Regions from separate parts of the Streptomyces sp. NPDC059371 genome, predicted to be linked through region 1. Evidence: predicted binding sites of a transcription regulator. Region 1 holds the regulator's gene; each other region holds the start of a gene.
The links. The regulator HrcA, encoded in region 1, represses chaperone genes, less so after heat shock. The targets are predictions, from matches to a motif close to TTNGCACTCNGNNNNNCNGAGTGCNAA.

Region 1 (9,019 bases):
GCCGCCGACCGCGACGATCGCGTCCCCGGCGCGCACCGCGACACCGGGCGCGGCGAGCGGGGCCCGCGCCTCGGGGTCGGAGGTCTCCGAGGGGAGGATCCGGTCGATGCGCCAACTGCCGTCCTCGTGACGGGAGATGTCCGCGCCGAGGAGTCCCTGTGCCCGGTCCCCGCCGCTCCAGCCGCCGCGCGGGGTGACGTAGGCGTGCGAGGTGCCGAGTTCGCCCTGGACCTCCCACAGCAGGTCGACGAGGTCGTCGTGGGTGGCGACCCGCTCCAGGACCGGCCGGTACCGGTCGAGGACACCGTCCCAGTCGACACCGCCGAGGTCCGGGCGCCAGAAGTTGTCCCGCATGAGGCGGCCCGTCTCGTCGTACATCTGGCGCCACTCGGCGGCCGGGTCGACGTACTGGCGCACCCGTGACAGGTCGACGGTGATGTTCGTGTCGCTCTCGTCGTCGTTCGAGGCGCGCCGGTCGCTGGGGACGACCTTGAGCTTTCCGTCGGTCCACAGCAGGACCCGCTTGCCGTCGCCGGTGACGGTGAAGTGGTCGGCGTCGGCGGCGAGATGCTCGATGCGCTGCTGGGCGAGGTCGTACCGCTCCAGTTCGGTCTTGGGGTCCGGGTCGTCCGGGGTGGCGCGGGAGGCGCCGAGGACGCCGCGCACGGGGTGGCGCAGCCACAGCAGCCCGTCCTTGGCGGCGCGCAGCGTGGAGTAGCGGGCGGCCTCGACGGGGAACGGCACGATCCGGTCGGCGAGTCCGTCCAGGTCGATGCGGGTGCTGGGGGCGCCCTCGCTGTCGGGCGTCTCGTCCTTGTCGGGCGCCTCGAAGGGCCTGCCGTGCCGCTGGGGTCCGAAGGGCGACGGGGTCGTGGCTGCCAGGGTGATCAGATACGGCCGGGAGCCGCCGACGAAGGCCAGGTCGAAGACGTGCTCGTCGTAGACGGGGTCGAAGGCGCGGGCCGACAGGAAGGCGAGGTGTTTGCCGTCGAGGGTGAACGCCGGCGCGTAGTCCCGGAAGCGCAGCGGGGTCGCCTCGGTCACCGACAGGTCGGTGGTGTTGGCGAGCTTGAGCTGGCGCAGCGGGCGGGGGCCGGGGTGCGACCAGGCGAGCCAGGCAGAGTCGGGCGAGAAGACGAGGCCGCTGACCTCGCCGTCCTCGCCGCGGTCGACCTCGCGGACCTCGCCGCTCTCGCGCTCGACGAGCAGCACGCGCCCGTCGTGCGAGGCGACGGCGGCGCGGCTTCCGTCGGGCGCCATGGCGAGGCCGAGGACCCGGCCGAGCGCGCCGGCGGCGAGCCGTCGCGGGGTGGCGCCGGGGGCGACTCCGGTGGCGGGGGCGAATTCGAGGGCGTCGTCGCCCTCCGCGTCGGTCACCCACACGACGTGTTCCTCGCCCTCGGCGCGGAAGGTGCGGGGCAGCCGGGCGCGGACGCCGGGTTCGGCGGCGAGCGCGCGGGCCGGTCCTGAGCGGTGGGTGACCCAGTGGACGGCGCCGCGCACGGAGACCGCGCTGCCGCGTCCGGTGTGGTCGGGCGCGGCGGCGGAGAACCAGCGCGAGGCGCTCACGGGGTGCGGCTGCTGGTCGACGCGCTGGCCGCCGAGCCGCAGGTCGAGGCGGCGCGGCTCGGCGCCGTCGAGGCCGTCCAGGAGCCACAGTTCGCCGCCGGACGCGTACACCACACGGGTGCCGTCGGTGGCGGCGTGGCGGGCGTAGAAGGAGTCGAGGGGGGTGTGGCGGCTCAGGCCGGATCCGTCGGCGAGGGAGGAGTACAGGGCGCCGACGCCCTCGTGGTCGGAGAGGAACGCGATCCGCTCGCCGGCCCAGAAGGGGTATTCGATGTTGCCGTCGATGTCCTCGTGCAGCCGGACGAACTCTCCGTCGCCGTCCCGGTCGATCCACAGCTTGCCCGCCGTGCCGCCCCGGTACCGCTTCCACCAGGCGGCCTCGCGTCCCATCGGGGCGGACAGCAGGACGACACCGTTCTCGCCGTGGGCGACGTCGCCGACGGGCCCGTACGGGAGGGTCGCCGCGGGGCCGCCGTCGAGCGGGACGGACCGGGCCCAGGTGCGGCGCAGGCTGGCCTGTCCCTGGGTGCTGAGGGCGAGTACCTGTCCGTCGGAGGTCCAGCCGCGCACCTGGGTCTTCACGCTGCCCCAGTGGGTCAGCCGTTTCGCGGGACCGCCGTCCAGGGAGGCCGCGTGGACCTCGGGGGCGCCGTCACGCGTCGACGTCCAGGCGACGGTCGTACCGTCCGGGGAGATGCGTGGATGGCTGACCGGGACGTTGTCGGCGCTGATCCGCCAGGCGCGGCCCCCGCCGTCGACCGGGGCGGCCCAGATGTCGTCCTCGGCCGTGAAGACGACCAACTCGCCGTGCAGATGCGGAAACCGGATGTACGCGGAGGCTGCGGAATCGGTCACCCGGTCACCCTATGCAGCCGCGCGTGGCCCGGGTAGAGGTTCGAATCACTTGATCCGCGTACGGTTCGCCAGGTCACTTGCCCTGCGAGGGCCAGCAGGTGGGGTCGCCCTTGCACCACATCGTCTTCGTCACGGTGACGGTGACGGTGGGGTTGGGCTGCCCGTTGGTGGGGTGGTAGGTGACCGGCGGGGTGGGTCCGGCACCGCAGTCGCCGAGGCCCTTGACGTGGAAGATCTGCTTTCCGCCGACGGTGGCGCGCAGATCGCCGCGCACGCAGGCCCCGTTGACGGCGCGGGTGACCTTGCCCTTGACGGTGATGGCCCGGCCGTCGCCGGTCTGGCCCTGGCAGTCGACGGTCGCCACGGTGCTCTCGCTCGGCGAGTGCGACTTCCCCGGCGTGTAGGCCTTGCCCGCGTTGCCCAGGCTCGCGGTGCAGGTGAGCCACCTCACGTCCACGTGCCGGTTGTCCAGCTCGCGGGTCGCCGTCTTGTCGGTCGTGTAGGCGACGGTCGCGGTGCTGAGTCCGTCCATGGGCTCGCACCCGGTCACGGCGAACACTCCGGCCGCTCCCAGCCCGACGGCCGTCAGGACCCGCCCGCGCCTCGTCCGGTGTCCGGAATACCTCGAAGCCCCCATGGACGGCAGCGTGCCACCGTGTGGCGACGCGCGGTAGACCGCATGCGGCCATCGGGGGCACAACCACCCGAAGGTGTTGCCCGGCGGGCCGGGAAGGCCATAAGGTTCCCGCCTCCCCCGGCCCCGGACGGCTTCCGACCGGCCGTCAGCCGAGCATCAGCAGCCACTCCTGGAGTTCCACCAGGTTGCCCTCGGGGTCCTTGAGGTGGGCGACGCGCATGCGGTCCGTCATGGGGGCCGGGCCGTGCAGGAGGTCCGCGCCGCGCGAGACGACCTGCTCGCAGTAGGTGTCGAGGTCGTCGACCCGCAGCACCACCAGCGACCGGTGTCCGGTCACGGCGTCGCCGAGCTCACCCAGTATTTCCGTCATCATGGCCCGGTCCTGGAGGGCGATGCCCGCGGACCCGGTGACCGGACTGAACTTCTCGTACGGTCCCTCGGCCGCGCCCGACTGGGGCTTGAGGCCGAGGACTTCGGAGTAGAAGCGGTAGCAGACGGCGAAGTCGGAGACGAGCAGTCGTACCTGAGCGAGTTCCATGGGTTCCTCGTTCGATGCGCGGATGTCAGGTCGTGCCGACGGCGGGCGGGTCAGGACCAGCGGCCGCTGCGGGCCAGCAGCAGCGCGGTCGCCACGGTCCCGGCCGTCGAGGTGCGCAGCACCGTGCGCCCCAGGTGGAAGGTCTTCGCGCCGGCCTCGGTGAAGAGGGCGACCTCGTCGGCGGAGATGCCGCCCTCGGGGCCGACCACCAGGACGATCTCACCGGAGGCGGGCAGCGGGGCGGTCGCGAAGGGCTCGGTGCCGAGGGCGGTGTCCTCGTGGAGCACGGCGCCGAGATCGGCTTTGGCGAGAAGTGCGGCAACCTGCTTGGTCGTCATCGCGTCCGCGACCTCCGGGAAGCGTGCGCGCCGGGACTGTTTGCCGGCCTCCCGGGCGGTGGCGCGCCATTTGCCGAGCGCCTTCAGACCCCGCTCGCCCTTCCACTGAGTGATGCAGCGGGAGGCGGCCCACGGGACGATCGCGTCGACGCCGGTCTCGGTCATGGTCTCGACGGCCAGCTCGCCCCGGTCCCCCTTGGGCAGGGCCTGGACGACCGTGATGCGCGGTTCCCCGGGCGGCTCCTCGGTGACCGTGCCCATCCGCACGATCAGCCGGTCCTTGCCCTCGGTGCCGAGGACCACGCACTCCGCCCGGCGCCCGGTCCCGTCGGTGAGCACGACGTCCTCACCGCTGTGCAGCCGTTTCACGGAGACGGCGTGCCGTCCCTCGGGTCCGTCGAGGACATGGCGTCCCTCGCCGTCCGTGTCGAAGTGCTCGACCAGGAACACCGGTGCCGTCATCGGGCCGCACCCTCTTCCGGGATCTCGGCGGCGGCCGACAACGCTGTCTCGGCCGCCGCGATTTCTGCGTTCAGTACCTCCACGAGCTGCCCGGCGGGCAGGTCGCGGGCCATGCGGTGGCCCTGCCCCGCCCACAGTGCCATGCCCTGCGCGTCGCCCGCCTTGGCCGCCGCCTTGCGCAGCGGCAGGGTGAGGTGGTGGACCTCGGGGTAGGCGGCGGGGGCGTACGGGCCGTGCTCGCGCATGAAGCGGTTGGCCAGCGCCCGCGCCGGGCGTCCGGAGAAGGCGCGCGTGAGCTCCGTGCGTACGTAGAGGGGGTCGGTCAGCGCCTGCTTGTGCACGGCGCTCGCGCCGGACTCGGGGGTGGCGAGGAAGGCGGTGCCGAGCTGGGCCGCGTCCGCGCCCGCGGCGAGGACGGCGGCGATCTGGCTGCCGCGCATGATGCCGCCGGCCGCGACGACCGGGATCCCCACCCTCTCGCGGACCTGCGCGACCAGTGTGAGCAGGCCGACGCCCGTGCCGTCCGTCTCGGGGTTGTCCCGGTGGGTGCCCTGGTGTCCGCCGGCCTCGATGCCCTGCACGACGACCGCGTCGGCGCCGGCCCGCTCCGCACCGAGGGCCTCCTCGGCCGTGGTGGCGGTGACCAGGGTGAGGGTGCCGGCGCGCCGCAGCGACTGGAGCACCTCCGGCTTCGGGACGCCGAAGTGGAAGGAGACCGCCGCCACCGGGTTGTCGAGGAGGACGGCGAGTTTGGCGTCGTAGCCGTCGTCGCGGCCGCTGTCCGGGTCCCCGAGCTCGGTCTCGTACCAGGCGGCCTCACCGGCGAGCTGGTGCGCGTACACCTCGACCGCGGCGGCGTCCGCGTGTTCGGGCTGCGGGAGGAACAGGTTGACGCCGAAGGGACGGCCGGTCAGCCCGCGCAGTTGCTTGATCTCCTGGTACATGCCGTCGGCGGTCTTGTACCCCGCCGCGAGGAAGCCGAGCCCGCCGGCCTCGGACACGGCGGCCGCGAGCTGCGGGACGGAGACTCCGCCCGCCATGGGGGCCTGCACGATCGGGTGAGGGAAGAGATCGGTCAGCGCGGAGGACATGACGGCATGTTGTCACGTCCCCCGGACAAGTCCGAATCCGGTCGTCCGGCCGGATACGGCCTCCGACGTGGAGGGCACGGGGCGCTTCGGGCCCCGTGCCCCGCCTGGATCAGCGGCCGTTGAAGGCGTCCTTCAGCCGGGAGAAGAGCCCCTGCTGACCGGGCTGGAACTGACCGGTGGGCCGCTCCTCGCCACGCATCTGCGCCAGCTCGCGCAGCACCCGCTCCATCTCCGGGTCGAGCTTGGTCGGCGTGGTGACCTCGACGTGCACGATGAGGTCGCCGCGGCCGCCGCCGCGCAGGTGCGTGACACCCCGGCCGTGCAGCGGGATCGACTGACCGGACTGCGTGCCCGGACGGATGTCGACCTCCTCCATCCCGTCGAGGGTCTCCAGCGGCACCTTGGTGCCGAGGGCCGCCGCGGTCATCGGGAGGGTGACCGTGCAGTGCAGGTCGTCGCCGCGCCGCTGGAACATCGAGTGCGGCAGTTCGTGGATCTCCACGTACAGGTCGCCGGCGGGGCCGCCGCCGGGGCCGACCTCGCCCTCGCCCGCGAGCTGGATGCGGGTGCCGTTGTCCACACCGGCCGGGATCTTGACCGTGAGGGTGCGGCGGGAGCGGACCCGGCCGTCGCCCGCGCACTCGTGGCACGGGGTCGGGACGACGGTGCCGAAGCCCTGGCACTGCGGACACGGCCGCGAGGTCATGACCTGGCCCAGGAAGGACCGCGTCACCTGGGACACCTCGCCGCGACCGCGGCACATGTCACAGGTCTGCGCGGCGGTGCCGGGCGCGGCGCCCTCGCCGTTGCAGGTGCCGCAGACGACGGCCGTGTCGACCTGGATGTCCTTCGTGGTGCCGAAGGCCGCCTCGTCGAGCTCGATCTCCAGCCGGATCATGGCGTCCTGGCCACGGCGGGTGCGCGAGCGCGGTCCGCGCTGCGACGCCGTGCCGAAGAACGCGTCCATGATGTCCGAGAAGTTCCCGAAGCCGCCCTGGCCGAAGCCACCGGCGCCGCCGCCCTGCTGGGACAGCGGGTCACCGCCGAGGTCGTAGACCTGCTTCTTCTGCGGGTCCGACAACACCTCGTACGCGGCGTTGATCTCTTTGAACCGCTCCTGCGTCTTCGGATCGGGATTGACGTCCGGGTGCAGCTCGCGAGCGAGCCTCCGGAACGCCTTCTTGATCTCGTCCTGGGACGCGTCGCGGCGCACGCCGAGTACGGCGTAGTAGTCCGTGGCCACTTACGACTCCGCCAGGATCTGTCCGACGTACCGTGCCACCGCTCGTACCGCTCCCATCGTTCCCGGGTAATCCATGCGGGTCGGGCCGACCACGCCGAGTTTGGCTACTGCCTCGCCGCCCGAACCGTAGCCGACGGAGACCACGGACGTGGAGTTGAGTCCCTCATACGCGTTCTCGTGCCCGATTCGCACGGTCATGCTCGAATCCCCGGCCTCTCCAAGCAACTTGAGGAGCACGACCTGCTCCTCCAGCGCTTCGAGCACCGGCCGGATGGTGAGAGGGAAGTCATGTCCGAATCGCGTGAGATTGGCGGTACCGCCGATCATCAGGCGCTCCTCGGTCTCCTCGACCAGTGTCTCCAGCAGTGTGGAGAGCACCGTCGAGACCGTACCCCGGTCCTCCGCCTCGAAGGCTTCCGGGAGGTCCTGGACGAGCTGCGGGACGTCCGCGAAGGGACGCCCCGCGACCCGGCTGTTGAGCCGGGCCCGCAGGTCCGCCAGCGACGTCTCACCGAACGGCGCCGGGCAGTTGATCATGCGCTGCTCGACCCGGCCGGTGTCCGTGATCAGCACGAGCATCACCCGCGCGGGAGCCATCGACAACAGCTCCACGTGACGCACGGTCGAACGGGTCAGCGAGGGGTACTGCACGACGGCCACCTGCCGGGTGAGCTGCGCGAGCAGCCGCACGGTCCGGCCGACGACGTCGTCCAGGTCGACGGCGCCGTCCAGGAAGTTCTGGATGGCGCGGCGCTCGGGCGCGGTCATCGGCTTGACGCCCGCGAGCTTGTCGACGAAGAGGCGGTACCCCTTGTCCGTGGGGATGCGCCCGGCACTGGTGTGCGGCTGGGCGATGTAGCCCTCGTCCTCCAGGACCGCCATGTCGTTGCGGACGGTCGCCGGCGAGACGCCGAGACGGTGCCGCTCGGTGAGCGCCTTGGAGCCGACCGGCTCCTCGGTGCCCACGTAGTCCTGGACGATGGCGCGCAGCACCTCGAGCCTGCGTTCACTGAGCATCGCGCACCTCCAGAAGTCGACTCGGTGGTCTTCGTGGCCTTCGTGGCATTCGCCTGGCACTCAGCGCACACGAGTGCCAGCGTTCCCCGGCCCAGTGTACGGCCGTGAGGCACGCCCCGGGCAAGGGCGGGCCTGCGATGTCGTGCACGGCACCCGGTCACCGTTAGCGTCGCCGCATGAGGCTGACTTGGGAAGAGCTCGGGTGGGAAAGGGTGGCGCCCCGGGTGGGGCGACGGCGGCTTCCGGACTGGGACTGCACGGCGGGGCTCGTCGTCGGCGAGGAGGCGGCGCTGATGATCGACGCCGGGTCGAGCCTCGCGGAGGGCGCCGCACTGCGCGCCGATGCGCGGGTCCTGACCGGCGCGGGTGTGACCCATATCGCGCTCACCCACCCTCATTTCGACCACGTTTTCGGCGCGGCCGCCTTCGCGGGCGTGGAGATCTTCGTCGCCGGCGGCTCGTCGGAGGCGTACGTACGCGGCCGCGAGGAGCTGCGCGCGGACGCGGTGCGCAACGGTCTCGACCCGCGGGCCGCGGAGGAGGCGGCCGACTCCCTCGTACGGCCCCACCGCTCCGTCCGGAGCACCTGGGACCTGGATCTCGGCGGCGTCGGGGTCCGGCTGGTGCGGACGGGCGAGGGCCACACCGCCCACGACCTCGTGGTCGTCGTGCCGGGCGACCCGGCGGTGGTGTTCTGCGGCGACCTGGTCGAGGAGTCGGGCGAGCCGCAGGCGGGCCCCGACGCCGTACCGTCGCGCTGGCCCGCGGCTCTCGACCGGCTGCTCGCGCTGGGCGGTGAGGAGGCGCTGTACGTCCCCGGGCACGGGGCGGTGGTGGACGCCGCGTTCGTACGGTCCCAACGGGACGCCCTGGCCGAGCGTTTCGGCGTGTCGCGGTGAGCGTCGCCGGGCTTCTCCTATCGTCATCCGAATGCGCCAGTACTCTCCGGACCTGACCCCGCCGTGGAAGAGGTCCCAGCCCGTGCCCGAGGTCCCGGCGGACCCGGGTCTGGTCGTCGAGGAGCCCGGCACCGGCTTCTGCGGCGCGGTGATCCGCTGCGAGGCGGGCACGGTGACTCTGGAGGACCGCTTCGGCAAGCACCGGGTGTTCCCGCTGGAACCGCGCGGCTTCCTGCTGGAGGGCAGGGTGGTGACCCTGGTCCGCCCGACGGCCTCCGCGCCGGTGCGCCCCAGCCGTACGGCGTCCGGCTCGGTGGCGGTCCCCGGCGCCCGCGCCCGGGTCGCACGCGCCGGGCGCATCTACGTCGAG
Region 2 (9,785 bases), on a different contig from region 1:
ACCGCTCGGACGCGAACCACTTCGTGGAGATCGTGGAGTTCCCGTCGTACGAGGAAGCGATGAAGAACTCGAAGATGCCGGAGACGGAGCAGATCTTCCAGGAGATGGTGGCGCTCTGCGACGGAATGCCGACCTTCACGGACCTGGACGTGGTGCGCGACGACCGGCTCTGAGAGCGGCGAACCCCGTGGAGCGGGAACCCGTGGAACGCGGGAGGTCCCCGTTCCGCCTGGAACGGGGACCTCTTCACGATGTCACGCCTCGGGGGGCGTGACCGCGCTCATGACGTCGGACGTCAGTGGGAGTGCCCGTGGCCGCCGTGACCGGCGTCGCCCTCGTCCTCGGCCGGCTTCTCGACGACCAGGGTCTCGGTCGTGAGGAGCAGCGAGGCGATGGAGGCGGCGTTCTCCAGGGCGGAGCGGGTGACCTTGACCGGGTCGATGACGCCGGCCTTGACCAGGTCGCCGTACTCGCCGGTGGCGGCGTTGAAGCCCTGGCCCTTGTCGAGCTCGGCGACCTTCGAGGTGATGACGTAACCCTCGAGGCCGGAGTTCTCGGCGATCCAGCGCAGCGGCTCGACGGCGGCGCGGCGCACGACCGCGACACCCGTGGCCTCGTCGCCGGTCTTGCCGAGGTTGCCCTCGAGGACCTTGACGGCGTGGACGAGCGCGGAGCCACCACCGGAGACGATGCCCTCCTCGACCGCGGCGCGGGTCGCGGAGATGGCGTCCTCCAGACGGTGCTTCTTCTCCTTCAGCTCCACCTCGGTGGCGGCGCCGACCTTGATCACGCACACGCCGCCGGCCAGCTTCGCGAGGCGCTCCTGGAGCTTCTCGCGGTCCCAGTCGGAGTCGGTGTTCTCGATCTCGGCCTTGATCTGGTTGACGCGGCCGACGACCTCGTCGCTGCTGCCGGCACCGTCGACGATCGTGGTGTCGTCCTTGGTGACGGTCACACGGCGGGCGCTGCCGAGCACGTCCAGGCCGACCTGGTCGAGCTTGAGGCCGACCTCCTCGGCGATGACCTGACCACCGGTGAGGGTGGCGATGTCGCCGAGCATGGCCTTGCGGCGGTCACCGAAGCCGGGGGCCTTCACGGCGACGGCGTTGAACGTGCCGCGGATCTTGTTCACGACCAGGGTCGACAGGGCTTCGCCCTCGACGTCCTCGGCGATGATCAGCAGCGGCTTGGAGGCGTTCGACTGGATGACCTTCTCCAGCAGCGGCAGCAGGTCCTGGATGGAGCTGATCTTGCCCTGGTGGATGAGGATGTACGGGTCGTCGAGGACGGCCTCCATACGCTCCTGGTCGGACACCATGTACGGGGACAGGTAGCCCTTGTCGAAGGCCATGCCCTCGGTGAAGTCGAGCTCCAGGCCGAAGGTGTTGGACTCCTCGACGGTGATGACACCGTCCTTGCCGACCTTGTCCATCGCCTCGGCGATGAGCTCGCCGACCTGGCTGTCCTGGGCGGAGAGCCCGGCCACGGCGGCGATGTCGGACTTGTCCTCGATCGGGCGGGCCGTCGCGAGGAGCTCCTCGGAGACGGCCTTGACCGCGGCGTCGATGCCCTTCTTCAGGAGGGCGGGCGACGCGCCGGCGGCGACGTTGCGCAGGCCCTCGCGCACGAGCGCCTGGGCGAGCACGGTGGCGGTGGTCGTACCGTCACCCGCGATGTCGTTGGTCTTGGTCGCCACCTCCTTCACGAGCTGCGCGCCGAGGTTCTCGAACGGGTCCTCGACCTCGACCTCACGGGCGATGGTCACACCGTCGTTGGTGATGGTGGGAGCGCCGAACTTCTTGTCGATGACGACGTTGCGACCCTTGGGGCCGATCGTCACCTTCACCGTGTCGGCAAGCTTGTTGACGCCGCGCTCAAGGGCGCGACGGGCGTCCTCGTCGAACTTCAGGATCTTCGCCATGGAAGCGGTTCAGCCCTCTCGGAAAATAGTGGAGAACGAACCGCGCCCCTGGCGCCCGGCTGGAATGATCGCGGGTGCCAGGGGCGTGGTTCACTGCAATGCTTGGTGCGGGGTTGTCCGGGGACGAACCCCGAACTCCCTTACCAGGTGAATTACTTCTCGATGATCGCGAGCACGTCGCGAGCCGAGAGGACGAGGTACTCCTCGCCGTTGTACTTCACCTCGGTGCCGCCGTACTTGCTGTAGAGGACGATGTCGCCGACGGCGACGTCGAGCTCGACACGCTTGCCGTCCTCGATGCGGCCCGGGCCCACGGCCAGGACGACGCCCTCCTGGGGCTTCTCCTTGGCGGTGTCCGGGATGACCAGGCCGGAAGCCGTGGTCTGCTCGGCGTCGAGCGGCTGGACCACAATGCGGTCCTCGAGCGGCTTGATGGCAACCTTGGAGCTGGTGGTCGTCACGATCCGACCTCCCCCTTCGGAGATCTCACGGGGTTAACTGTCTGAGGTGGCGACCAGGTCGATCCGTCGTCGCGGGTGCCGGATCTGCCCGTCGCTATTGGCACTCTCCAGGGGGGAGTGCCAGACCTGAGACTATGACTGTGATTAGCACTCGGTCAAGCGGAGTGCCAAAGGCGTCCGGCGTGGCGTGGGCCAGAAGGTGCAGGACCGCACCGAACGGACGCACTCCGGGAGCGGCTCTCCGGCGCGAGCCCCTTGAGCCGGTCCGCCACTCGGCGCCCCCCAAGGCCGTTCCCCGGCCGCGCCCCCGAAGGCCGTTCTCCAACCGGCGCTCCCGAAGGCCGTTCCGCCCCCCCGGCGCCCCCGAAGGCCGTTCCCCCGCCCGGTGCCCCTAGAGGTAGTTCTCCAGGCGCGCCACGGTGAAGCCCTCGCGCTGGATCCTCCGGAGCAACCGGAGCGTGGTGTCCGTGAGACCGGGTTCGCCGGCGCCGGAGAGGATGTCGCCCGGCCGGAGCCGGTGCGCGTCGGCCGTCCTGCCGAGGACGATCGCGGCGACCCCGCAGTCGGCGGCGGCGCGCAGGGTGGTGTCGTCGTACCTGCCGTACGGGGGCCGCAGCAGCCGCGGCCGGACACCGAAGCGCCGCGCGAGCCTGTCCTGCTGCCCGCAGATCTCGGCGCGCTGGCCGGCGTAGGGCAGACCGCGCAGGGTGGCGTGGTCGACGGTGTGGTTCTGGAGGCTCGCGCCGACCGAGCGCAGCCGGGCGAGACGTCCGTACCCGGGGCCGGCGACCCGGTCCGTGAGGAACATGCTGACCGGCAGGCGCAGTTCGCGGACCATGTCGGCGAACCGCGGGTCGCGCTCGGCCCCGTCGTCGTACGTCAGGAAGACCACCTTGTCGCGGGTGCGCACCTGGGTCACGACGGGCGGCAGTCCCGTGTCCGCGGTGCGCGCGGTGGTCCTGACGGTCACGTCCGGCGCCGGCGCGAGCGGGCTGGCCAGGCCCCAGCGGCGGTACGCCGACTCCGTCGGGTGCACTCGCTGGGCGGCCTTCTTGCCGAGCCGTTCGATGGGGTCGACGGACTGCGCGCAGCCGCTGAGCAGTGCCGCCACGAGCAGCCCGGCGGCCGGCACCCGCAGCCTCACAGGTAGTCCTCCAGACGTGCGACCGCGTACCCCTTGGCGGTGACCGTCTTGAGGAAGCGGCGGACCATGTCGGGCATGGTGCCCTTCCATTCCTCGCGGCCCTGGAAGTGGGTGAGGACGATGTCGCCGGGGTGCAGGTCCTGGTCCTCCTCGCGGTACTCCCAGTGGTCGGCGAAGACTTCCTCGTTCCAGATGGGCACGTACTCGATGCCGCAGGACCTGGCGGCGCGCAGGGTGTCCCGGTCGTAGTTGCCGTACGGCGGGCGGAAGACGGTCGGGCGCCTGCCGAACTGCTTCTCCATCACGTCCTGCATGCCGCAGATCTCGTGCTTCTGCCCCGCGTAGGAGAGTGCCGGCAGGTACGGGTGGCGCAGCGTGTGGTTGTCGAGCGTGACGCCGCGGTCGCGCATCCTCCGGAAGTAGCCGTAGTCGTCCTTGACGAGGAAGTCGCTGAGGAAGGCGGTGTACGGGATCTTCAGGTCGCTCATCATCCGCAGGAACGCGGGGTCCTTCTCGGCGCCGTCGTCGACGGTGAGGAAGACGACCTTGTCCTTGGTGGGGACGGTGGTGAAGACCGGCGGCAGCCCGAGTTCCTTCTGATCGTCCACCTCGAACCCCTTGCGGGCCTCGATGACCGGCTTCCTGGCGGGCGGTGCCGGGGGCGTCAGGGGCACCGCCGCCACGCCCCAGCGCCTGGCGACGGCGGCGCGCCGGGCCTGTGCCGCCCGAAGCCGGGAGGCGTACGCGGCGAGGGCGCCCGCGGGGCCTTCCGGGAGCGCGACCCGCGGCGCGTGGGCCGGATGGGCACCTCCGCCTCCACCGGCACCGCCACCCGCACCGCCACCCGCACTTCCGGCTCCGGCTCCGGAGGCCGAGGCTGCGCCGGTCCCGGCGCAGCCGGAGGCGAGGAGAACGAGGGCGAGCACGCCGACTCCCCAGCGCGCACCAGCCCCGTTTGCACCGGTTTTATCATTTTGTCGTACGGGTCGCATGGGGCCGGATCCTCCCAGCTCACCACCCTCGCGAGGACCCCGACACCGCCGCGGGAAGCACACCGTCCACCGACTGGCCCACAATGGCCCGGTGAACGACGTCTCCTTCGCCCCTCTCCTCACCGCCGAGGGCCGCGCCCTGCTCGACGAGGTCCGCGCCACGGAACCGGCACAGGAGCTGGCCGTCGCCACCCGGCTGCGCCGCGAGCACCCCGCCGAACTGGTCTCGGCGGCCCTCGGCCAGGCACGGCTGCGGCAGCGGGCGGTGGCGAAGTTCGGGGCCGAGGACGCCGGACGGATGTTCTTCACCCCGAACGGGGTCGAGCAGTCCACCCGGACGAGCGTGGCCGTGCACCGCGCCGAGCGGCTGCTCGCGCTGGGAGTCCGCTCCGTCGCCGACCTGTGCTGCGGCATCGGCGGCGACGCCATCGCGCTGGCCCGCGCCGGAATCCGCGTACTGGCCGTCGACCGCGATCCGCTGACGGCCGCCGCCGCCCGCGCGAACGCCGACGCGCTCGGACTCGCGGACCTGATCGAGGTGCGCGAGAGCGATGTCACCGAGGTGGACACCGCGTCGTACGACGCCGTCTTCGTGGACCCGGCGCGCCGGGGCGGCCGGGGCCGGATCTTCGACCCGGAGGCGTACTCGCCGCCGCTGTCCTGGGCGGTCGGAGCGGCCCTGCGCGCACGGGTCGCCGCGCTGAAGATCGCCCCCGGAATCCCGCACGAGGCGGTCCCCGCCGAGGCGGAGGCCGAGTGGATCTCGGACGGCGGGGACGTGAAGGAGGCGGTTCTCTGGTTCGGCACGGAGCCCGGCCTGGTGCGGGCCACCCTGCTGCCGGGCCCGCGCGAACTGCGCGGCCGCGGCCTGCCGGATCCGGGGGTCAGGCCGGTCGGGCGCTATCTGTACGAGCCGGACGGCGCCGTCATCCGCGCGCATCTGGTCGCCGAGGTGGCCGAGGAACTGGACGGCGGGCTGATCGACGAGACGATCGCCTACGTCACGGCGGACGCCCTGCGTCCGACGCCGTACGCCTCCGCGTACGAGATCACCGATCAACTCCCTTTCAACGTCAAGAAGTTGAAGGCGCTGCTCCGGGAGCGGGAGGTCGGTGTGCTGACCGTCAAGAAGCGCGGGTCGGCCGTCGAGCCGGAGGAACTGCGCCGCAAGGTGAAGCCGCGGGGCCCGCACTCCGCGACGGTGTTCCTGACCCGGGTGGCGGGCGCCCCGACCATGCTGGTGGGGGCGCCCGCCAAGCCGCCTACTGCTGGTGGCGGGTGCTGAGCGGACCGAGGTCCGGCCCGGTGACGGGCCGCGGTGCCGTGCCCGTCCGCACCGCCGAGGCGCCCGCGGACGGCCCGGCGACGGAGGACGAACTCGCCATCGGCGCAACGCCGTTGTAGTAGGGCGTGTACGTCCACTGGCTGCTGCTCGCGCTGATCGCCGTGCCCGCGGAGCTCAGCGCCGTCGTCGACACCGAGCCGGTGCCGCCGAAGGCGGCGACGCCGTTGATGTTCGCGGCGCCCTTGAGCAGGTAGGACTTGGTGTCGGCGGTGAGGGTGGCGACGTCCGTCCACAGCAGTGGACCGAACACGTTCATCGCCGCCGCGGCCGAGGTGCCACCGCGCCAGCTGTCGGTGGAGGCCAGGGCCACGCTGCCCGGCGCGCTCCACCAGAACCGCGCGAGGGCGGCCGCGGTGCCGGCGTTGGTGCTCGCCGTGACCGGGTAGTACGTGAATGTCGACGGCCAGTGCGAGAACGGCGTGTGCGTGAGCGCGTACTTCGCCGAGGCGCCGACCGGGATCATGTAGGCGTCGCGCGGGTCGAGGCTGTTGAGGTACGACTTCACGGACGAGGTCAGCGTGTTGCCGTCGTTGAGCACGACGACCGCCTTGCCGCTCGTCCCCTCCGCGCCCGCGGCCGACGCGGCGGCGAGGGCCGAGTGGTAGTCGGTGCCGGTCGCGATGAAGACGTACGTCGGCGCGCTGGTGATCGACTTGGCGACGGCGACCGAGGTCGAGTAGCGGGACGTGCCCGCAAGCCGCTTCGGGACGAACCCGAGCGCGGTGACCTTCGTCGAGACGGCACTGCTCAGGATCGACGTGCCGCCGACGAGGTAGACGCTCGCACCCGGCTTGAGCGTCCGCTTGAGCTCTTTCTGCACGGACGCCGAGATCGAGGTGCCCGGGGTCAGCAGGACCGGCCCGTGCTTCTTGCCCGCGAGGGCGGGGGCGGTCAGCGCGTACGACTGGCTGTCCTGGGAGACCAGCACGGCGGACGAGGCGTTCATCAGGCCCGGCTCGCTCTGGCCGACCGTGTTCCAGGTCCAGCGGGACGCGGCGATGTTGCTGCCGTAGACGTCGGCGCCGGAGACCCGGGAGACGAAGTTCTTCCGCAGCGGCTGCCAGACAGGCGAGCGGCCTCCCCAGGGGAAGGGCCGGCCCTCCGTCACCGTGTCCGCCGTGATCGTCATGACGACATTGCTCTCCTGGCGGCCACCGCTGGTGGGCCGGTCGAAGTGCACGACGAGCCGGTCGCTCGCGGGCGCCCAGGAGGGGCTGTCGTAGTCACCGGCGTCATCGGTCAGGCGGCGCTCGCCGGTGCCGTCGGTGTTGATCGAGAAGAGCTGGCGGTGACCGCCGACGGTGCGGATGAAGGCGACCTTGGTGCCGTCGGGCGAGATGGCGGGCGAGCCGCCCCCGGCGATCTTGGTCTCCGTCTTGGTGGCGGCGTTGTAGACCATGACCGACGGCGTGGTCGTGGTGCAGCCGGTGCCGTTGCGCTGGAAGGCCAGCAGCGTGCCGGTCGCGTCGCCGCTCGGCACGAGGTCGCAGCCGCCGGTGGCCAGCAGCCGGACCGGGGTGCCGCCGCCGGCCGGGATCGAGTAGAGCTTCTTGGCCGCGGAGAAGACGATTCTGCGGCCGTAGGTCCAGTACGTGGGGTGGGAGGCCGAGCTGCCCGATGCCGACGGGTAGACCGTCGTCACGCTGAGGCTGGTGAGGCCGACGGTCCCCAGCCCTCCGGCCGACTCGAAGACGACGCGGCTGCCGTCGGGCGACCACGCGGGCGTCTGGTCGTCGGAGCCGTTCGAGACACGCTTCTCGCCGTTGCCGTCGACGTCCACCGACATGATGCCGTCGTTGGAGACGGCGATCCTGCCGTCCGCCGCCGGCCACCCGGCGACATCGGCCGACGCCCCCGGTGCCAGTGCGATCGCCGTGCCCGCGGCCAGGGCCGTCGCCGCGGTGAGCGCCACGAGTCTGTGGCGCGCGAAGATTTTCAAGGGTGTACCCCCCCAGGTAGGTGCGATGGGCCGCCGGACCACCTCGCAGGGGCCTACGGGATGAACTCAGAGCGTCATTCCCGTGTACGGCGGCGGCGCCACTGTAAGCCCTTGCGGATCACCTTGGGAACGGAGTTACCGGAGGGAAACTTCAGGAACTCCGCAGCTCACGCGCCCGCGCCTCCAGCAGTTCCCGCTCCCGCCCGTTCCGCGCCAGCGAGGCCGCCCGCTCGAACTCCGCGCGCGCCTCCCGCGGACGTCCGAGCCGGGCGAGCAGGTCCCCCCGGACGCTCGGCAGCAAGTGGTAGTCGCGCAGGGCCGGTTCGCCGGCGAGGCCGTCGACGATGACGAGCGCGGGCTCCGGGCCCTCGGCCATCGAGACGGCCACGGCACGGTTCAGTTCGATCACGGGGGACGGAGAGCGGGCCGCCAGCAGGCCGTACAGGGTGGCGATCCGGGGCCAGTCCGTGCCCTCGTAGGTGTAGGCCTGCGCGTGGCAGGCGGCGATGGCGGCCTGGAGGGCGTACGGCCCCGGGCTGCCGGTGGCGACGGCGTTCGACCGGCCCAGCGCGGCGAAGCCGCGGCGGATCAGCATGCGGTTCCAGCGGCGGCGCCGCTGGTCCTTGAGCAGGACGGGTTCGCCGCCGGGCCCGGTGCGGGCGGCCGCCCGGGACTCCTGGAGTTCCAGCAGGGCGGCGAGAGCGTGCACCTCGCTCTCCTTGGGCATCAGCTCGGCGAGCACCCGGGCCAGCCGGAGCGCGTCCTCGCACAGTGCGGGGCGGAGCAGATCGTCGCCCGCGGTGGCCGCGTACCCCTCGTTGAACACGAGGTAGATGACCTCCAGCACGGACCCGAGCCGGGCTTCGCGCTCGGGCCCGTACGGGACCTCGAAGGCCACCCCCTTCGTCGCCAGCGTCCGCTTGGCCCGCACGATGCGCTGGGCGACCGTCGCCTCCGGGACGAGGAACGCGCGGGCGATCTCGGACGTCGTCAGGCCGCCGAGGAGCCGCAGGGTGAGCGCGATGCGGGCCTCGGCGGACAGGACGGGATGGCAGGCGGTGAAGACCAGGCGCAGCAGGTCGTCGTCGATGTCGTCCGGGTCGGAGGGTTCGTCGAGGTGGTGCGGCGCGGACTGCGAGAGGTCCCGCCCGACCTCCTCCAGCTTGCGCGCGTAGCGCTCCCGGCGGCGTACGAGGTCGATCGCCCGGTGCTTGGCGGTGGCCGTCAGCCAGGCGCCGGGGTTGTCCGGCACCCCGTCGCGCGGCCACTGTTCCAGCGCGGCGACCAGGGCGTCCTGCGCGAGTTCCTCGGCGATGCCGACGTCACGGACGATCCGGGCCACGCCCGCGATGATGCGGGGGGACTCGATGCGGTAGATGGTCTCGACGGCGGTGTCGACGCCGCCGTCGGGTGCTCGGGTGGGCTGCTGTTCCACAACCCCCCATGAGACACCCACGGCGGCGCCGGGCCAAGGAGCGCTCAGCCCCCGGCGATCTCCCGCACCTCGCAGGTGACCGTCCAGTGCTCCTCGTGCACCTTCAGGAAGCGCTTGGTCCACTCCACGGCCTCGGCCATGTCCTTGCACTGCATGATCGCGTAGCCGCCGACGACCTCCTTGGACTCGGTGAAGGGCCCGTCGGTCACGGACAGTTCCCCGCCCGCGTAGTGGACGCGCTTGCCCTGCGCGCTCGGCGTCAGGCCCTCGGTCTGGAGCATGACGCCGGCCTTGGTGATCTCCTCGATGAGCTCACCCATCCGCTGCATCAGTTCGGGGCTGGGCCCTTCGGCGGGCGCGGTGCGCTCGTCGATCTGGACCAGGGAAAGGTAGCGGGGCATGGTGACTCCTCGTATCGGTGCTACGCGGAGGCGGGGCTTCTCCCGGCCTCTCACCTGTGCGTCGAACGGGGGGAACCCGAATCGACACACGCCCCGAGAATTCTCCGGAAGTATTTTCCGGGGCCCCGCTCATCCACGTTTCCGCAG
Region 3 (9,785 bases), on a different contig from region 1:
GCGGAGTGGACGGGCCCAGCGCCGCCCGCCTTCTGGAGGAGTCGGGGGGCCATCTGCGCGCCGCGCTGGCGGCTTCGGCCGGCTGACCAGCACGCTCGGGGAGTGAGCACCCCCGACTCCACCACAGCAGCGGCGATCCTCCCCCTCGTGGGCGGTCCCGCGAACGTCCTCACCGTCGCCCACTGCATGACCCGGCTCCGGCTGGGTCTGCGGGACCCCGGCCTGGTGGACGAGCCGGGCCTGCGGGCCCTGCCCGCCGTCCTCGGCCTCGTCGCGGACGACGGCTCGTACCAGATCGTCCTGGGCCCCGGCACGGTCGCCCGGGTGACCCCCGCGTTCGAGGCCCTGCTGGCGAACGCCCCGCACGGCACGGAACCGGCGCCCGCCGCCGGACCGGCCACCCCGGACGCCACCGAACCCACGACCACCTCGGACCTGCTCGCCCTGCGCGGCGCCGAGCTGAAGTCCGCCCGCTCCCGCCGCAACGCCACCCCGCTCAAACTGTTCCTGCGGCGGATCGCGGACGTCTTCGTGCCGCTGATCCCGGCCCTGATCGGCTGCGGGGTGATCGCCGGCCTCAACGGCCTGCTGATCAACCTCGGCGTGCTGAGGGGCCTCACCCCCGCGCTGACCGCCATCGCCTCCGGGTTCATGGCGCTGATCGCCGTCTTCGTGGGCCACAACACGGCCAAGGTGTTCGGCGGCACCCCGGTCCTCGGCGGCGCGGTGGCCGCCGTCGTCGTGTACGCGGGGGTCGCCAAGGTGACCGTCCTCGGTGTGACGCTCGCCCCCGGCCAGGGCGGTGTCCTGGGCGCCCTGGCCGCGGCCCTGCTCGGGACGTACGTGGAGAAGTGGTGCCGCCGCTGGGTCCCGCCGACCCTGGACGTCCTGGTCACCCCCACCCTGACCGTGCTGCTGACCGGCCTGGTGACGCTGTACGCGCTGATGTACGCGGCCGGTGAGCTCTCCGCCGCCATCGGCACCGCCGCCACCTGGCTGCTCTCCACCACCGGCGCCCTCGCCGGGCTCGTCCTCGGCGCCCTGTTCCTCCCCCTGGTGATGCTCGGCCTGCACCAGGCCCTCATCCCCATCCACACCACCCTCATCGAGCAGCAGGGCTACACCGTCCTGCTGCCCGTGCTCGCCATGGCGGGCGCGGGGCAGGTCGGCGCGGCCCTCGCGGTGTACGTCCGGCTGCGCCACGACACCTCGCTGCGCACGACGATCAGATCGGCGCTCCCGGCCGGTCTCCTCGGCGTCGGCGAACCCCTGATCTACGGAGTCTCCCTGCCACTTGGCCGGCCCTTCGTCACGGCCTGCGCGGGCGGAGCGGCGGGCGGCGCGTTCATCGGCTTCTTCTCGATGCTGGGCGACCACGTCGGCTCGACCGCCATCGGCCCCTCCGGCCTGGCCCTGTTCCCGCTGCTGTCCGGCAACCGGGGCCTCGCCGTCACCGCGGCGATCTACGCGGGCGGTCTGCTGACGGGGTACGCGGTCGGTTTCACGGCCACCTACTTCTTCGGCCTCGGCGGCATCCGCGACAACGGTCTCGACGCCGGGCTCGACAGCGGCCTCGACGGCCGGTCACCGGCCCGGCGGGCGGAGCAGGCCGCCGTGTAGCCGCGCTGTCGGTGGCGCGTGCGAGGCTGGGGGCATGAACCACGCACAGCTGACCGCCCTGGGCCGTGCTCTGCGGCTGCTCGGAGAGCACGGCGACGCTCTGAACGCCGACACCCCCGACGCCAAGCTGCACGAGGTCAAGGCGGACCTGAAGCGGGCCCTGGACCTGCTGGACGAGACGGTGACGACGGCCAAGCCGACCACCCGCTGCTCCGAGCACCCGAACGGCCCGGTGGACGAGAGCGCCCCGGACCGCTGTCTGCTCTGCGAGACCCGCCGCCGCACCGCCCGCCGCACCGAGGTCAACGACGCGTACACGCACGGCCGGGCGCCCGCCCCGGACGAGCTGCCCGACCGCACGATGTCCCGCTACGGCGTGCGCGGCGACCGCCCCCAGCCCCAGCAGCGCTGGCTCCCGGAGATCTGGAACGGCCAGACCTGGCTCCTGTGCGGCACCCCCCGCCGCGACCGCCAGGAAGCCGAGCGCTTCCTCGCCGCCGAGCGCCGGGCCCCTCGCCCCGGCATGGCCTACCGCCTCGTCCACGAGTTCACCGACTACGAGGTGCTGCGCATCTGGGGCACCCCGGTCAAGGTCGACATCGAGCCCATGGGGAATCTCTAGGCAGGCCGGGGCCCGGAAGCGGGCCCCCTCCGCGGCCCCGGGTCAGGGCAGCCGCCCCTCCGCGTTGAGCCGCCGCACCCGGGCCCGCAGCACCTCGCCCGGCGGAGCCTCCCCGAGTGCCTCGGGCGGACAGTCCCACTCGATCCCCCCGCCGGGCGGCCGCAGTTGTACGAGACCGCCCTCGCGCCCCATCACCTGCCCGAGCCGTCCGTCCCGCACGTCGATCGCGTACTCCTCGCCGGACGTCATCTCCATGGCCACCGATCCCTCCACGCTGAGTGTTCCCTTTCACCACCCAGCGTGACCGGCATGCCCGTAGCCTGGCCAGAGTCGGCGCTCCAACAACCCCACCTGTTGGACGGGAAGTCGCCATGCCCAACCCCAAGGACCTCGACCCCTCCTCCTCCCCACGCGCCATGATCGGCGCGGAGCTGCGGCACGCCCGCGAGAACGCCGGCCTCAGCCAGTCCGAACTGGGCGAACCGCTCTTCGTCAGCGGCTCGTTCATCGGCCAACTGGAGTCGGGGACAAGGCGGTTGCAGCTCGAATACGCCGTCCAGATAGACGAGATCCTCGGGACCAGGGGCTTCTTCGAGCGCAATTGCAGGGCGCTGGCGAGGTCGAAGTACCCGGACCACTTCGTGGAGGCGGCGGAGGCGGAGGCCTTGGCGGCGGCGATCAGGGAGTATGCGCCGGCGCTCATCCCTGGTCTGTTGCAGACACGGGGGTATGCCCAGGCGATGTTCCGGCGAGGTCTCCCGACGGCAACAGCGCAGGCCATCGATGACTTGGTCGCGGCCCGGCTGGACCGTGCACGCCTGCTCGACGATCCAACAACGCCGTTGTTGTGGGCGATCCTTGACGAGGCTGTACTGCGCCGAAGGGTCGGGGCGTGGCCGGTCATGGCCGAGGCCTTACGCCACATTGCCACCCTGGCCGAAGAGCACAGGGTCATCGTGCAAGTGCTGCCCTTCGCAGCAGGAGCCCACATGGCCATGGAGGGCTCCCTCAAGCTGATGACCTTCGACGGCGCAGCACCTCTCGCCTACCTGCAAGGTCTGGGAACAGGCCGACTGGAAGACGACCCGGTCACTGTCGCCCACCACGACCTGACCTTCCATCTCCTTGCGGCCAGCGCACTCTCACCGCACGAATCACTGGCTCTGGTCCACTCGGTGGCAGAGGATTACGCGCATGAGCGACAGCCCTGAGTACGCCCTGAGCAAGGCCACTTGGCACAAGTCCAGCTACAGCGGAGCAAGCGGCGGCGACTGCCTGGAAGTTGCCCTCGGCGAAAGCCACCCCGGCCCCGTCCCCGTACGGGACTCCAAGAACCCCGGCCCGGTGATCGCTTTCGGCTCCGAAGCCTGGGGCGCCTTCGTCGCGCACCTCGGCTGACCGGAAGAGCGCAAAAAAAGGGACGGCACCCGCGTCACAGCGGGCGCCGTCCCTCCCCCGTTCCCCCCGTTTCCGGGAAGCTGTCAGCTCAGCGTGCTCAGCGCCGCCGCGTCGTACGGCGCGAGCTCGTCGAAGCGGCCGGCCAGGACCTTCGACGCCCACTCCGGGTCCTGGAGCAGCGCGCGACCGACGGCGACGAGGTCGAACTCGTCGCGCTCCATGCGGTCGAGGAGGTCGTCGATGCCCTTGACCGGGGAGCCCTCGCCCACGAAGGCCTTGATGAAGTCGCCGTCCAGGCCGACCGAGCCGACGGTGATGGTGGGCTTGCCCGTCAGCTTCTTGGTCCAGCCGGCGAGGTTGAGGTCGGAGCCGTCGAACTCGGGCACCCAGTAGCGGCGCGTGGAGGCGTGGAAGGAGTCGACTCCGGCCGCGGCGAGCGGGGCGAGGATCGCCTCCAGCTCCTCCGGGGTCTCCGCGAGCCGCGCCTCGTACGCCTGCTGCTTCCACTGCGAGTAGCGGAAGATGACGGGGAACTCGGGCGAGACGGCCGCCCGCACCGCGGCGACGATCTCCGCCGAGAACTTCGTACGGGCCACCGGGTCGCCGCCGTACGCGTCCTCGCGCCGGTTGGTGCCCGCCCAGTGGAACTGGTCGAGCAGATAGCCGTGGGCGCCGTGCAGTTCGACACCGTCGAAGCCGATGCGCTCGGCGTCGGCGGCGGCCTTGGCGAACGCCTCGATGACGTCGTCGAGGTCCTGCTGGCTCATGCTCCTGCCGGTGACCTCGGCGCCCTCCTTGTAGAGGCCGGAGGGGCCGACCGCCGGGGCGTCCGCGAAGGGCGGCTCGCCCGCCTTGCGGACCATGCCTATGTGCCAGAGCTGCGGGACGATCGTGCCGCCCGCCGTGTGCACGGCGTCGGCGACCTTCGCCCATCCGGCGAGCTGGGCCTCGCCGTGGAAGCGCGGCACCGCGTCGCTCTGTCCGGCCGAGTCGTGGCCGACGTAGGTGCCCTCGGTGACGATCAGGCCGACGCCCGCGGCGGCACGGCGGGAGTAGTAGCCGACCACGTCCTCTCCCGGTACACCGCCCGGCGAGAACATCCGGGTCATCGGGGCCATGGCGATCCGGTTCGGGACGGTCAGGCCGTTGATGGTGACGGGACGGGACAGGATCTCGGCTGCGCGGGACGCGGCGTCAGCGGTCACGTGGGGGCTCCTCGGAGAGGTGGTCGGTATGACGTCGAGTGGTCTGCGATACAGGAGATTCCGTGCGGTATGTGCACATGCATCAACTGCTCGTCAACGTCAACCTCCGCACCGGGCGGTGCATTCCGCCGCCCCCGGACTCATCCCTGTGATCCGGGCCACGTCGCGGGCCGGGCCGTCCCCGGGAGACGTCCGGGCCGGGCCGGGAAACGCCCGAGGGCGGCACCCTCCCTCGCGGGAAGGTGCCGCCCTCGGAACGTCAGGACGGTTGATCGACCGGGGTCGATCAGAAGTCCATGTCACCGCCCGGCATGCCGCCCGGAGCGCCGCCGGCAGCGGCCTTCTCCGGCTTGTCGGCGATGACGGCCTCGGTGGTCAGGAACAGCGCGGCGATGGAGGCCGCGTTCTGCAGGGCAGAGCGCGTCACCTTCGCCGGGTCGATGATGCCCTCGGCGATCATGTCGACGTACTCACCGGTCGCGGCGTTCAGGCCGTGGCCGACGGGCAGGTTGCGCACCTTCTCGACGATGACGCCACCCTCGAGACCACCGTTGACGGCGATCTGCTTGAGCGGGGCCTCCAGGGCGAGACGCACGGCGTTGGCGCCGGTCGCCTCGTCACCCGTGAGCTCGAGCTTCTCGAAGACCGAGGAAGCCTGGAGCAGGGCCACGCCACCACCGGCGACGATGCCCTCCTCGACGGCCGCCTTCGCGTTGCGAACGGCGTCCTCGATGCGGTGCTTGCGCTCCTTGAGCTCGACCTCGGTGGCGGCACCGGCCTTGATGACGGCCACGCCGCCGGCCAGCTTCGCCAGACGCTCCTGGAGCTTCTCGCGGTCGTAGTCCGAGTCCGAGTTCTCGATCTCGGCACGGATCTGGTTCACACGGCCGGCGACCTGGTCGGCAGAGCCGGAGCCGTCGACGATCGTGGTCTCGTCCTTGGTGATGACGACCTTGCGGGCACGGCCCAGCAGGTCCAGACCCGCGTTCTCCAGCTTGAGGCCGACCTCCTCGGAGATGACCTCGCCGCCCGTGAGGATGGCGATGTCGCCGAGCATGGCCTTGCGGCGGTCACCGAAGCCCGGGGCCTTGACGGCGACGGACTTGAAGGTGCCACGGATCTTGTTGACGACCAGGGTCGACAGGGCCTCGCCCTCGACGTCCTCGGCGATGATCAGCAGCGGCTTGCCGCCCTGCATGACCTTCTCGAGGAGCGGGAGCAGGTCCTTCACGTTCGCGATCTTGGAGTTCGCGATCAGGATGTACGGGTCGTCGAGGACGGCCTCCATACGCTCCATGTCGGTGGCGAAGTACGCCGAGATGTAGCCCTTGTCGAAGCGCATACCCTCGGTGAGTTCCAGCTCCAGACCGAAGGTCTGGGACTCCTCGACGGTGATGACGCCTTCCTTGCCGACCTTGTCCATCGCCTCGGCGATGAGCTCGCCGATCTGGGTGTCGGCGGCGGAGATGGAGGCCGTGGAAGCGATCTGCTCCTTGGTCTCGACATCCTTCGCCTGCTCCAGCAGGGCACCGGAGACGGCCTCGACGGCCTTCTCGATACCGCGCTTGAGAGCCATCGGGTTGGCGCCGGCGGCGACGTTGCGCAGGCCCTCGCGGACGAGCGCCTGGGCGAGAACGGTCGCCGTGGTCGTACCGTCACCGGCGACGTCGTCCGTCTTCTTGGCGACTTCCTTGACCAGCTCGGCGCCGATCTTCTCGTACGGGTCCTCGAGCTCGATCTCCTTGGCGATGGAGACACCATCGTTGGTGATCGTGGGGGCGCCCCACTTCTTCTCGAGGACGACGTTGCGGCCCTTGGGGCCGAGCGTCACCTTGACGGCGTCCGCGAGCTGGTTCATGCCGCGCTCGAGGCCGCGCCGTGCCTCCTCGTCGAACGCGATGATCTTGGCCATGTGAAGTGGTCCTCCCGGACGGGGTGGATTGCTCCGGATCGCGCCCGCGCCCGCGACGGACGGCCTGCAAGCCTTGTGGTTCCTTGCCCCACAGGCCCGCGGGCCTCGCCGGCCCGATCCAAGTTCTGTCACTCTCACTGGGAGAGTGCTAACGCCAATGATTAGCACTCGACCCCTGCGAGTGCAAGCGCCTCTCACGAAAACAGCCCCCTGGCCCAGTCCCCGCACGGGTCCACGCCGAGGGCGCGCGGGCGTACGCGGGGCGGGGAGGCCGACCGGGGACGCACGAGGGGCCCGCATCCCTGGTGGGATGCGGGCCCCTCGTGCGTGAGTGAGTCGGTGGTCGTTCGCGCCCGATCAGACGGCGAGTTTGACCATGTCCGCCTGCGGACCCTTCTGGCCCTGCGAGATCTCGAACTCCACTCGCTGACCCTCTTCAAGGGTGCGGTAGCCGTCCATCTGAATCGCGCTGTAGTGCACGAAGACGTCCGCACCACCGTCGACCGCGATGAAGCCGTACCCCTTCTCCGCGTTGAACCACTTGACGGTGCCCTGAGCCATGCCTAACTCCCCTATTACTGGCCCTTGCACAGATCCACACTTCGCGGATCCGGGTCAGACCTCACCCCCCAACGGTTGGGGGTGTGCGCCGGAACGCGTCGACCGCGGCTGAATGTATCTGTCCAACTGCCCTCTGCAACAGGTCAATCGGACGAGAATTCTGGGCATGGCCGATCAATGATATGCGGAGAATGCGCAAGGATTCAGGGCAAGTCGGGCCCCGTAAATGCCATAAAGTGCCCAAAAAGGTGAGCCACTTTGGCTACTTCTTGTCGCCCGCCGAACGGTCACTCATATGCGCCCGGCATGAAACCAACATCAAAATTGGAGCGACTTCCCCAACTCTAGCGCGTTCAACCCTACAGAATTGCCCCCTCCGCTTGTCTCACGGAAGGGGCAATTCTGTGAACGCAATGTGTTCGGCATTACCGAGGGTAACGATCAGCCTCCGGCGACGGCCGGAATGATCGAGACGCCCACGCCGTCCGGAGTCGCCGTCTCCAGGCCCTGCTCGAAGCGCACGTCGTCGTCGTTGACGTACACGTTGACGAAGCGGCGCAGCTTGCCCTGGTCGTCCAGGACGCGCGCGGCGATGCCCGTGTGCTTCTTCTCCAGGTCGCTGATGACCTCGGCGAGGGTCGCGCCCTCGGCCGTCACCTCGGCGGCACCACCGGTGTAGGTGCGCAGGATGGTGGGGATGCGGACGTTGACGCTCATGATGCGAGGCCAGCCTCTCGGAAGGAGTCGAGGTTCGGGCGGATGGTCGCGGTCAGTCCGGTGTCGGAGGCCACCGCGTCCAGAGTCTTGAGGCCGTCGCCGGTGTTCAGCACGACCGTGGTGAGGGCCGGGTCCAGGAGACCGTTCTCGATCAGCTTGCGGGTGACACCGACGGTCACACCGCCCGCCGTCTCCGCGAAGATGCCCTCGGTGCGCGCGAGCAGCTTGATCGCGTCGACGATCTGCTCGTCGTTCACGTCCTCCACCGCGCCGCCGGTGCGCCGGGCGATGTCGAGCACGTACGGGCCGTCCGCCGGGTTGCCGATGGCGAGCGACTTGGCGATGGTGTCCGGCTTCTGCGGCCGTACGACGTCGTGGCCGGCCTTGTAGGCGACGGACACCGGGGAGCAGCCCTCCGCCTGGGCCCCGAAGATCTTGTACGGCTTGTCCTCGACGAGGCCGAGCTTGATCAGCTCTTGGAGCCCCTTGTCGATCTTCGTGAGCTGGGAGCCGGAGGCGATCGGCACGACGAGCTGGTCGGGAAGCCTCCAGCCGAGCTGCTCGCAGATCTCGTACGCCAGGGTCTTGGAGCCCTCGGCGTAGTAGGGCCGCAGGTTGACGTTGACGAAGCCCCAGCCCTCGCCGGCCGGGTCGCCGATCAGCTCGGAGCAGAAACGGTTCACGTCGTCGTAGTTGCCCTCGATGCCGACGAGCTCGCCGCCGTAGACCGCGGCCATGACGACCTTGCCCTGCTCCAGGTCGTGCGGGATGAACACGCAGGAACGGAAGCCGGCGCGGGCCGCCGCGGCTCCCACCGCTCCGGCGAGGTTGCCGGTGGAGGAGCAGGAGAGGGTGGTGAATCCGAAGGCGCGGGCCGCTTCGATGGCCTGGGCGACGACGCGGTCCTTGAAGGAGTGCGTCGGGTTGCCGGAGTCGTCCTTGACGAAGAGCTTTCCGGCGTCGACGCCGAGCTCGCGGGCGAGGTTGTCGGCCTGGACGAGCTTGGTCCAGCCGGGATTGATGTTCGGCTTGTCCGCCACGTCCGCGGGGACGGGCAGCAGCGGCGCGTAACGCCAGATGTTCGCGGGTCCCGCTTCGATGCGCTTGCGGAGTTCTTCGGTGTCGTAGGCCGAGAAGTCGTAGGCGATCTCCAGCGGGCCGAAACACTCCTCGCAGGCGAAGACCGGGCCGAGCGGGACGCGGTGTCCGCACTCGCGGCAGGAAAGCGCCGAGGCCGGTCCGAGGTCTACCGCGTCGGTGGAGTTCGTGGTGCTTGCAACTGTCTGCGCAGCCATGGAGGCGAGGCCCTTTCTCCTCATCTTCCTCACGGCGCACTTCGCCGTGAGACGGATTTGGCACCTTCCCAAGCCGGGAGCCTCGCGACGCGATCGACATCGATCGGTACGAGACCGGCTGGAGGGTTGCCGGGGCTTCATCGGGCCGTATCCCTCTGCCCCTCTGGATGAGCGGTATTTGATTGTTGAACTGTTGAACACGATACGCGCCGACGATCCAGGACATGCGATGGTCATGCGCGTTGTTCAAGACTGTAACCGAAGGCCAGGACAGTTGAGATAGTCGTCCGAACCGCGAGACGACGGCAATCGATCTGCCGCTGGCCGCAGCGGGCACGCCGATGAGAGCGTGTGATCAGACAGTGAGGAGCCGCAGACGGTGCTGAGAGAAGTCGAAAGCTGGCTGAGCACACGCTCCTGGTCCGCGACCGACCGCCCGCTCCACAGGATCATGG

Region 2: groES (co-chaperone GroES) is a predicted target of HrcA. The motif match lies at 2,527-2,553, and genes of this name have one in related genera.
Region 3: groL (chaperonin GroEL) is a predicted target of HrcA. The motif match lies at 6,883-6,909, and genes of this name have one in related genera.

Annotation. Positions count from the first base shown of each region.
Region 1 is NZ_JBHYXD010000135.1:9,967-18,985, forward strand. It holds gene ACFXGX_RS39905 (S41 family peptidase) at 1-2,424, opposite strand, end outside; gene ACFXGX_RS39910 (hypothetical protein) at 2,498-2,956, opposite strand; gene ACFXGX_RS39915 (VOC family protein) at 3,207-3,599, opposite strand; gene ACFXGX_RS39920 (16S rRNA (uracil(1498)-N(3))-methyltransferase) at 3,650-4,399, opposite strand; gene ACFXGX_RS39925 (nitronate monooxygenase) at 4,396-5,490, opposite strand; gene dnaJ (molecular chaperone DnaJ) at 5,600-6,733, opposite strand; gene hrcA (heat-inducible transcriptional repressor HrcA) at 6,734-7,750, opposite strand; gene ACFXGX_RS39940 (MBL fold metallo-hydrolase) at 7,927-8,649, shown strand; partial or broken gene ACFXGX_RS39945 (DUF3097 family protein) at 8,681-9,019, shown strand, end outside.
Region 2 is NZ_JBHYXD010000067.1:37,504-47,288, forward strand. It holds partial or broken gene ACFXGX_RS29655 (ester cyclase) at 1-170, shown strand, start outside; gene groL (chaperonin GroEL) at 296-1,921, opposite strand; gene groES (co-chaperone GroES) at 2,074-2,382, opposite strand; gene ACFXGX_RS29670 (polysaccharide deacetylase family protein) at 2,774-3,526, opposite strand; gene ACFXGX_RS29675 (polysaccharide deacetylase family protein) at 3,523-4,518, opposite strand; gene ACFXGX_RS29680 (methyltransferase domain-containing protein) at 4,610-5,803, shown strand; gene ACFXGX_RS29685 (cell wall-binding repeat-containing protein) at 5,781-7,802, opposite strand; gene ACFXGX_RS29690 (RNA polymerase sigma factor) at 7,954-9,237, opposite strand; gene ACFXGX_RS29695 (YciI family protein) at 9,282-9,638, opposite strand.
Region 3 is NZ_JBHYXD010000009.1:30,021-39,805, forward strand. It holds gene murQ (N-acetylmuramic acid 6-phosphate etherase) at 1-86, shown strand, start outside; gene ACFXGX_RS07825 (PTS transporter subunit EIIC) at 103-1,620, shown strand; gene ACFXGX_RS07830 (hypothetical protein) at 1,655-2,242, shown strand; gene ACFXGX_RS07835 (hypothetical protein) at 2,285-2,491, opposite strand; gene ACFXGX_RS07840 (helix-turn-helix domain-containing protein) at 2,614-3,453, shown strand; gene ACFXGX_RS07845 (DUF397 domain-containing protein) at 3,437-3,640, shown strand; gene ACFXGX_RS07850 (NADH:flavin oxidoreductase) at 3,724-4,845, opposite strand; gene groL (chaperonin GroEL) at 5,132-6,757, opposite strand; gene ACFXGX_RS07860 (cold-shock protein) at 7,115-7,318, opposite strand; gene ACFXGX_RS07865 (MoaD/ThiS family protein) at 7,760-8,035, opposite strand; gene thrC (threonine synthase) at 8,032-9,330, opposite strand; SAM riboswitch class I at 9,348-9,504, opposite strand; gene ACFXGX_RS07875 (glucosyl-3-phosphoglycerate synthase) at 9,710-9,785, shown strand, end outside.